2 regions of the Nonomuraea sp. NPDC049725 genome follow, and region 1 is predicted to be linked to the other one. Evidence: riboswitches for the same ligand, from Rfam matches in the RefSeq annotation. Region 1 holds a riboswitch; the other holds the start of a gene.

Region 1 (3,393 bases):
CAGCGGCTTCCAGGCGGTTCCGGCGTCGCGTTTGACCGCCTCGGCCTCGCTCTCGCTGATGAGGATGCCGTGCCGGTGTTCGACGAGGCGGGCGATGGCGCGGTTCATGTCGTCGCCGCCGACGCCGGTGGACGCGGCCGTCACCACGTCGCCGCCCGCCAGGACGGCGATCCTGGTGAGGCCGGGGCCGATGTCGACGACCATCGCGCCGGCGGGCTCGTCCAGCGCCACTCCGGCCCCGAGGGCCACCGCCAGCGCGTGCGGCACGAGGACCACGCCGCGCGCGTCGGCCTCGTACGCCAGGTCGCCGAGCGTCCGCGCGACGATCGGCGAGCAGCCGTCGGGCAGGGCCATGACCAGGCGCGGCCTGGTGAACTTGTGCACCCTGTGCACGAAGTGGCGGATGAGGAGCCGGGCCAGCTCGGGGTCTCCCGGCATGCCGCCGCGCACCGGCCAGCAGGTGTCGCCGCAGCAGACGGCCTGGGCGCCGAACCTGACAGCCCGGCCCGTCTCGGGACTTCGCGCGACGGCCGTGGGCTCGTTGAGCACGATGCCCCGGCCTCGTGCGTGGATCTGGGTGCTGACACTGCCGAGATCGATCGCGAGATCCCGGCCGAGCGGGCTCACCATGACCGGAATCTGCCCGCCATCGGGTCAAGGCAACACCAAGGAGCTAGTGCGGCAGCGACTGGCCCATCAGCGCCTGGAGCGTGACGCCGCCCAGCAGGGCGCCGTCGTCGACGACGGCGACGAGCGGGCTGTGCGTGCGGGCCATGAGCGCGGCCAGCTCCAGCAGGGTGGCGTCGCCGTCGGCGATGGGCAGCTCGCGCGGCTGCTCGGGCAGGGTCTCGCGGACCGTGCGCTCGCCGAGGCCGCGCATGAACGCGTCGGCGTGCTCCTCGTCGACGACCCTGGCCAGGGCGGGGTCGTCGAGGCAGTAGCGGGGGACGGCCAGGCGCAGCACCTGGGTGCCGGGCAGGATCGTGCGCGGACGGCCGTCGTCGTCGAGCACGATGAGCCCCGGCAGCCCGTGCTCGGCCAGCAGCCGGGCGGCGTCGGCCGCGCGGGTGTCGAGCGTCACGGTCGGGAAGTCGCTGACGAGATCGCGTGCGCGCACAGGCTCACCCTAACCGCTGGGCGGCCGTCCCGGTTTCGCGCCGTGTGGGCGATCGTGCGAAGCTGTGTACGTCCCTCAACACCAGGAGGTCCTCCATGGCGGAAACACCGGAGCCGGAAGTCAGCGAGACTCCCGAGGACGAGATGAAGCGCAAGTTCCGCGAGGCGCTGGAGCGCAAGCGCAACCAGGCCGCGGGCACGAGCGCGGGTGGCAGGGGCGCCGACGCCGCGAAGATTCACGGGGCACACGGGCCGGCTGCCAGCAAGCGATCTTTCAGGCGCAAGAGCGGCGGCTGAGATCCTGGCGTTTCAGGGGGGTACGGCAATGCCGTGCCCCCCCTTTTCTTGACCCTCCTAGGTAGATCTTCGCCTGATTCATGGTGTTACCTTTGCGTTTGTCCGGTTTGGCATATACATTGGGTGGCGTTACCAGGTGGTGACCTAGCCCTTCACCAGGAAGAGGCGGCCACCTGGCGCCGAATCCCTCACGGGAACCGGGGACCCAACTTCTGGGGTGAATCCGGCCCTCGCGGCCGGTAGGGCATCTCCACGCCCGAACCCGTCAGCTAACCCGGTAGGCGAGATGGAGAGGACACCCTACCTGTGATGTACCGCTGCGTCGTACCCCCAGCCCGCGCCCGCTGAGCGGCACCACTTCCCCGAACTTCTCGCGCTCCGCGTAGCGACCGTTTGGCGTTCTGCCCGGCTACGCCCTTCTGAGTGAGCGCTTTTCCCCATTGCCTAACAAAGGACTTTACTTTTTCATGTCTGCTCGTATCGGCATGCGTTCCTTCGCCCTGCTCACCGCCACCGCCGCCGGCGCCCTCGCCTTCGGGGCCGGCGCCGCCCACGCCGACGTCGACGAGAGCCAGAAGGTGCTGCTGAAGGGCGCGACCACCGCGTCCTACTTCTGGGACGACTCCTCCGGCCGCGCCGGTGACACGGGTCTGCCCGCCAGTGGCAAGCCCATGCAGAAGGGCCTGGCCGCCAGCCCGAGCTGGCCGCTGATGACCGAGGGCTACGTCGTCTACAAGGGCAAGAAGATGCCCTTCTTCGTGGGTGACCGCGGTCCCGGCAACCCGTCCAACAACGGCGTCATGCTCGACCTGGACGCCAAGACGTTCGCCGAGCTGACCGGCGGCAAGTTCAACTCCAACACGCTGATGGTCGACGGCAACGGCGGCAAGGGCCACATCGAGGTCCAGTACGTCATCACCAAGTGGGGCGACGGCGTGGGCAAGAAGAACCACCCCGTGGCCTTCTCGACCGGCGCCTGGTCGCGCGTGGACCGCAACCCGGCCCAGCCGCCGACCATCCTGGCCGAGAAGAAGACCGAGGAGAACAAGCCCCGCGTCGAGGCTCCCGGCAGCGGCGGCGTCGCCCCGGCCGCGTACACCGCGAGCGAGCGCCCCGCGGGCGGCGGCTCCAAGCCCGCCGCCGCGGCGGCCGGCGAGGAGACCGGTGGCGTCGGCGGCGCCGTGCTGGCCGGCGGTCTCGCCCTGGCCGGTGGCGGCGTGATCCTGGGCCGTGACCGTCTCCGCAAGCTGATGGGCCGCTGACCCTGACGGGCAGCTGACCCAGCCAGGAGCTCAGGCGTCCGAGCCGTCCCCCGGCCGGGCGCCTGAGCCTTCCGCAGGGGAGGCCGGGCGCGCTTTACGCGGGACGAATTAGAAGGTAATTCTAGTATCCGTGACCACCCACGCCTCGGCGAACGGCATCGACCTCGCCTACGAGAGCTTCGGCTCACCTGACGGGCGCCCGCTCCTGCTCATCATGGGGCTGGGCGCCCAGCTCATCCACTGGGACGACGACCTCTGCACGGCCCTGGCCGACCAGGGGCATCACGTCGTCCGGTTCGACAACCGCGACGCCGGTCTGTCCACGCACTTCCACGAGGCGGGCGTGCCCGACTTCCGGGGCGCCGCCCCGTACCTGCTGGACGACATGGCCGACGACGCCGCCGGGCTCATGGACGCGCTCGGCTGGCCCGCGGCGCACGTCATGGGCGCGTCGATGGGCGGCATGATCGCCCAGACGCTGGCCATCCGCCACCCGGAACGGGTGCTCACCCTCACCTCGATCATGTCGACCACCGGCCCCGCGGTCGCCCCGCCGACCGAGGCCGCGGGCGCGGTGCTGTTCGGCGCGCCGCCGGCCGACCGGGAGGCGGTCCTGGAGCAGGCGCTCAAGACCTGGTCGGTGATCGGCTCGCCGGGCTACGAGATGGACCGCGAGCGCGTCCTGCGGCTGGCCGGCCTGGCCTTCGACCGCTGCTTC
Region 2 (3,393 bases), on a different contig from region 1:
GTCGCCGCGTTCGTCACCACCGTGCCCAAGATCGGCGCGCTGGCGGCGCTGCTGCGCGTCGCGGACGAGCTCGGGCCCGGCGGGTGGGACGTCCTCGTCGCGATCGTCGCCGCCGCCACGATGACGCTCGGCAACCTGGCCGCCTTCCACCAGGACGATGTGCGCCGCCTGCTCGCCTACTCCACGATCAGCCAGGCCGGGTACGTGCTCGTGCCGGTCGCGGTCGCCCAGCACACCGCGCTCGCCCGCCCCGCCGTGCTGTTCTACCTGGCCGCCTACGCGGTCACGAACGTGGGCGCGTTCGCCGTGGTGGCCGCCACCGGGCGCGGCACGCTCGACGGCTACCGAGGGCTGGGGCGGGCCGCGCCGGGGCTCGGGCTGGCGCTCGTGGTGTGCCTGCTCGGGTTCGCGGGCATCCCGCCCGCCGCCGTGTTCGTCGCCAAGGTGCTCGTGTTCGCCGCCGCGTGGGACGGCGGTTACGCCTGGCTGGCCGTGCTCGTCCTGGTCAACACCGTGGCGAGCCTGTACTACTACCTGCGCTGGGTCGCTGTGGTGTTCCGCGGCGACCCGCCGGCCGCGCCGCCCCCGGGCCTGGCGCGCGCGGTCGCCTGCGTGGCGGCCGTCGCCTCGCTCGCTCTCGGGGTGGGCGGCGGCGTCCTGCTCGGCCGGGCCGCCTGAGCCGTCACGCCTTCCCGGCGGTGGCGGCCCAGTCGAGCAGCGCCTGGGCGGTGTCGAAGCGGCGGCCGGAGTCGCTCTCGCCGAGGATCACCCCGACCAGCAGCCGGCCGTCCCGCTCGGCGGCGAACGCCAGCGTGTAACCGGCGGCGCGCGTGTAGCCGGTCTTCACGCCGACCGCGCCCGGCTGGGCGAGCAGCCGGTTGGTGTTGCGCCACGAGTAGGAGCCGTGCTCACTCGTCGCCTCGACCGAGTGGTGGCGCGTCGAGGTGATCGACTTCAGCGTCTCGTTCCCCAGCACCGCCTCGGCCAGCCGTGCCTGGTCGGCCGCCGTGGAGTGGCCGCCGCCGTTCGTGGGCATGCCGTCGGCGTTGACGTACAGGGTGTCGGCCATGCCCAGCTCGCGGGCGGCCGCGTTCATCTTCCCGACGAACCCCTCGACACCCGGCCCGTACGTGCGCGCCAGCACGTGGGCGGCGTCCGCGCCGGACGGCAGCATCAGGGCGTGGAGCACGTCCCGCACCGGCAGCCGGTCACCGGCGCGCAGCCCGGCGACGGCCGCGCCGCCCCGGGCCGCGTAGCGCACGTCCTCGGCCGTCACCTCGACGACGTCGGCCGGGTCGGCCTCCTGGAGCACGACGTGGGCGGTCATCATCTTGGTCAGGCTCGCCACGGGAAGGCGCTCGCCGGCGTCCTTGCTGTAGCGGACCTCGCCGGTGGACGTGTCGACGACCAGTGCGGCCCGCCCGAGCACGGCGGGCGCGTCAGCGGGCGCGTACGACGCCGGGCCGGCGAAAGAGGCTGTGGTGGCCGTGGTGGCTGTGGTGACGGGTGTGGCCGCCTGGGCGGCGGTCGTGCCGGTCGTCAGGACGCCGGCGGCGAGGGCGGCGCCGGCCAGGGCGCGGCCCCAGCGGCGCGGCCGGGCGCTGGAGAAGAGGGAGGTGGGCATGAGGGGCTGTGCTCCTTGCTTCCATGCCGCCTACCGGGTTAGCTGACGGGTTCGGGCCTGGAAGTGCCCTACGGGCGCGGCCGGGGGGAGCCGGCGCGCCGATTCACCCCACGAGAGAGTGGGTCCCCGGTTCCGCGTGACGCGGATTCGGCGGCCGCGGGCCCCGCGAACGGGCCCACGGTCCGGGCATTGCGCGCATAAGGTACGAAACTTGACAAACTATGGCAAATCGCCCGTCAAATAGTGTTGCACCACCGGCCCCACGCTGCGCGCCAGTTCCTCGGCGGACATCGCGACCACGGGTGGCAGCCGTACGACATAACGGGTGAAGGCCAGCCCGAGCAGCTGCGTGCTCACCAGCCCGGCCCGCCGCGCCGCCTCCTCCGGCCCGCAGCCGAGCGCCCGGCCGACGAACGAGGCGACCTGGGAGGTGAACACGTCGCGCATGCTCTGCGCCGCCAGCGCGTTCGTGGACGACGAGCGCAGCAGCAGCATGATCGCCTCGTCCGACAGGTCGCCCTCCCAGCGGGACAGGAAGTGGCGCGCCATCGCCTCGCCGAGGCGCTCGCGCGGCGGCGCGGGCAGCTCCTCCAGGTTGAGCCGCAGGTCCACCGCGGCGCGGAAGAGACCCTCCTTGTTGACGTAGTAGCGCATCACCATGGACGGGTCGACGCCGGCCAGCGAGGCCACCTTCCGGATGGTGGTGCCCGCGAACCCCTGCTCGGCGAAGAGCTTGCGGGCCGCGCCGAGGATCGCCGTGCGCGTGGCCTCGGACCTTTCCGTGAACGCCATGCCAACAAGTGTAGACCAACGCTTGTGGTCAAAAAGGTGCTGGCCGGGCGGGGCAGATCTTGGTAAGAAGAGCGGGTGGACCTCATCCCCGTGGAGTTCGAGGCGTTCGACCGCCGCATCGCCGACGTCACCGGTGACCGCAACCTGGAGCGCCTCCACCGGGGCACCCGCTGGGCCGAAGGGCCCGTCTACGTCCCCGCGGGCCGCTACCTGGTCTGGAGCGACATCCCCAACGACCGGATGCTGCGCTGGGACGAGCTGACCGGCACCGTGGGCCCCTTCCGCCAACCGGCCGGCTACGTCAACGGCAACACCCTCGACCGCGAGGGCCGGCTGATCTCCTGCGAGCACGGCGCCCGCCGGGTGACCCGCACCGAGCACGACGGCTCCGTCACCGTGCTCGCCGACCGGTGGCGCGGCAAGCGGCTCAACAGCCCCAACGACGCCGTCGTGCGCTCCGACGGGTCCGTCTGGTTCACCGACCCGCCCTACGGCATCCTCGGCGACTACGAGGGCCACCGGGCCGAGCCGGAGATCGACGGCTGCCACGTCTACCGGATCGACCCCGGCAGCGGCGAGGTGAGCATGGTGGCCGGCGACTTCGCCCGCCCCAACGGCCTGGCGTTCTCCCCCGACGAGCGGCTGCTCTACGTCGCCGACACCGAGCGCCGCCACGTCCGCGTCTTCGAGGTCACCCGCGACGGCACGCTCACCGGCGGCAAGGTGTTCGCCGAGCAGCAGGGCGACGCCGACGGCAGCTACGACGGCATGCGGCTCGACGACACCGGCCGCCTGTGGGCCGCCGTCGGCCGGTCCATCCACGCCTACCACCCCGACGGGACGCTCCTCGGCAGGCTGCACCTGCCGGAGAGCGCCTCCAACCTCGTCTTCGGCGGCCTCAAGCGCAACCGCGTCTTCATCACCGCGACGACGTCCCTCTACTCGATGATGCTGAGCCTGAGGGGCGCCGCCCCGGT

Evidence for each region. Region 1 has a riboswitch for cyclic di-AMP ahead of AB0J53_RS20280 (hypothetical protein). Riboswitches for the same ligand answer to the same signal wherever they lie in the genome.
Region 2: it holds a riboswitch for cyclic di-AMP, as region 1 does, so the genes downstream of both, AB0J53_RS10105 (serine hydrolase) here and AB0J53_RS20280 (hypothetical protein) in region 1, are expected to answer to the same signal.

Annotation. Positions count from the first base shown of each region.
Region 1 is NZ_JBFANJ010000007.1:188,263-191,655, forward strand. It holds gene AB0J53_RS20265 (rod shape-determining protein) at 1-630, opposite strand, end outside; gene AB0J53_RS20270 (CBS domain-containing protein) at 674-1,117, opposite strand; gene AB0J53_RS20275 (DUF5302 domain-containing protein) at 1,213-1,413, shown strand; cyclic di-AMP (ydaO/yuaA leader) riboswitch at 1,581-1,712, shown strand; gene AB0J53_RS20280 (hypothetical protein) at 1,881-2,675, shown strand; gene AB0J53_RS20285 (alpha/beta hydrolase) at 2,806-3,393, shown strand, end outside.
Region 2 is NZ_JBFANJ010000003.1:442,841-446,233, forward strand. It holds gene AB0J53_RS10100 (NADH-quinone oxidoreductase subunit N) at 1-678, shown strand, start outside; gene AB0J53_RS10105 (serine hydrolase) at 683-1,624, opposite strand; cyclic di-AMP (ydaO/yuaA leader) riboswitch at 1,637-1,787, opposite strand; gene AB0J53_RS10110 (TetR family transcriptional regulator) at 1,844-2,416, opposite strand; gene AB0J53_RS10115 (SMP-30/gluconolactonase/LRE family protein) at 2,492-3,393, shown strand, end outside.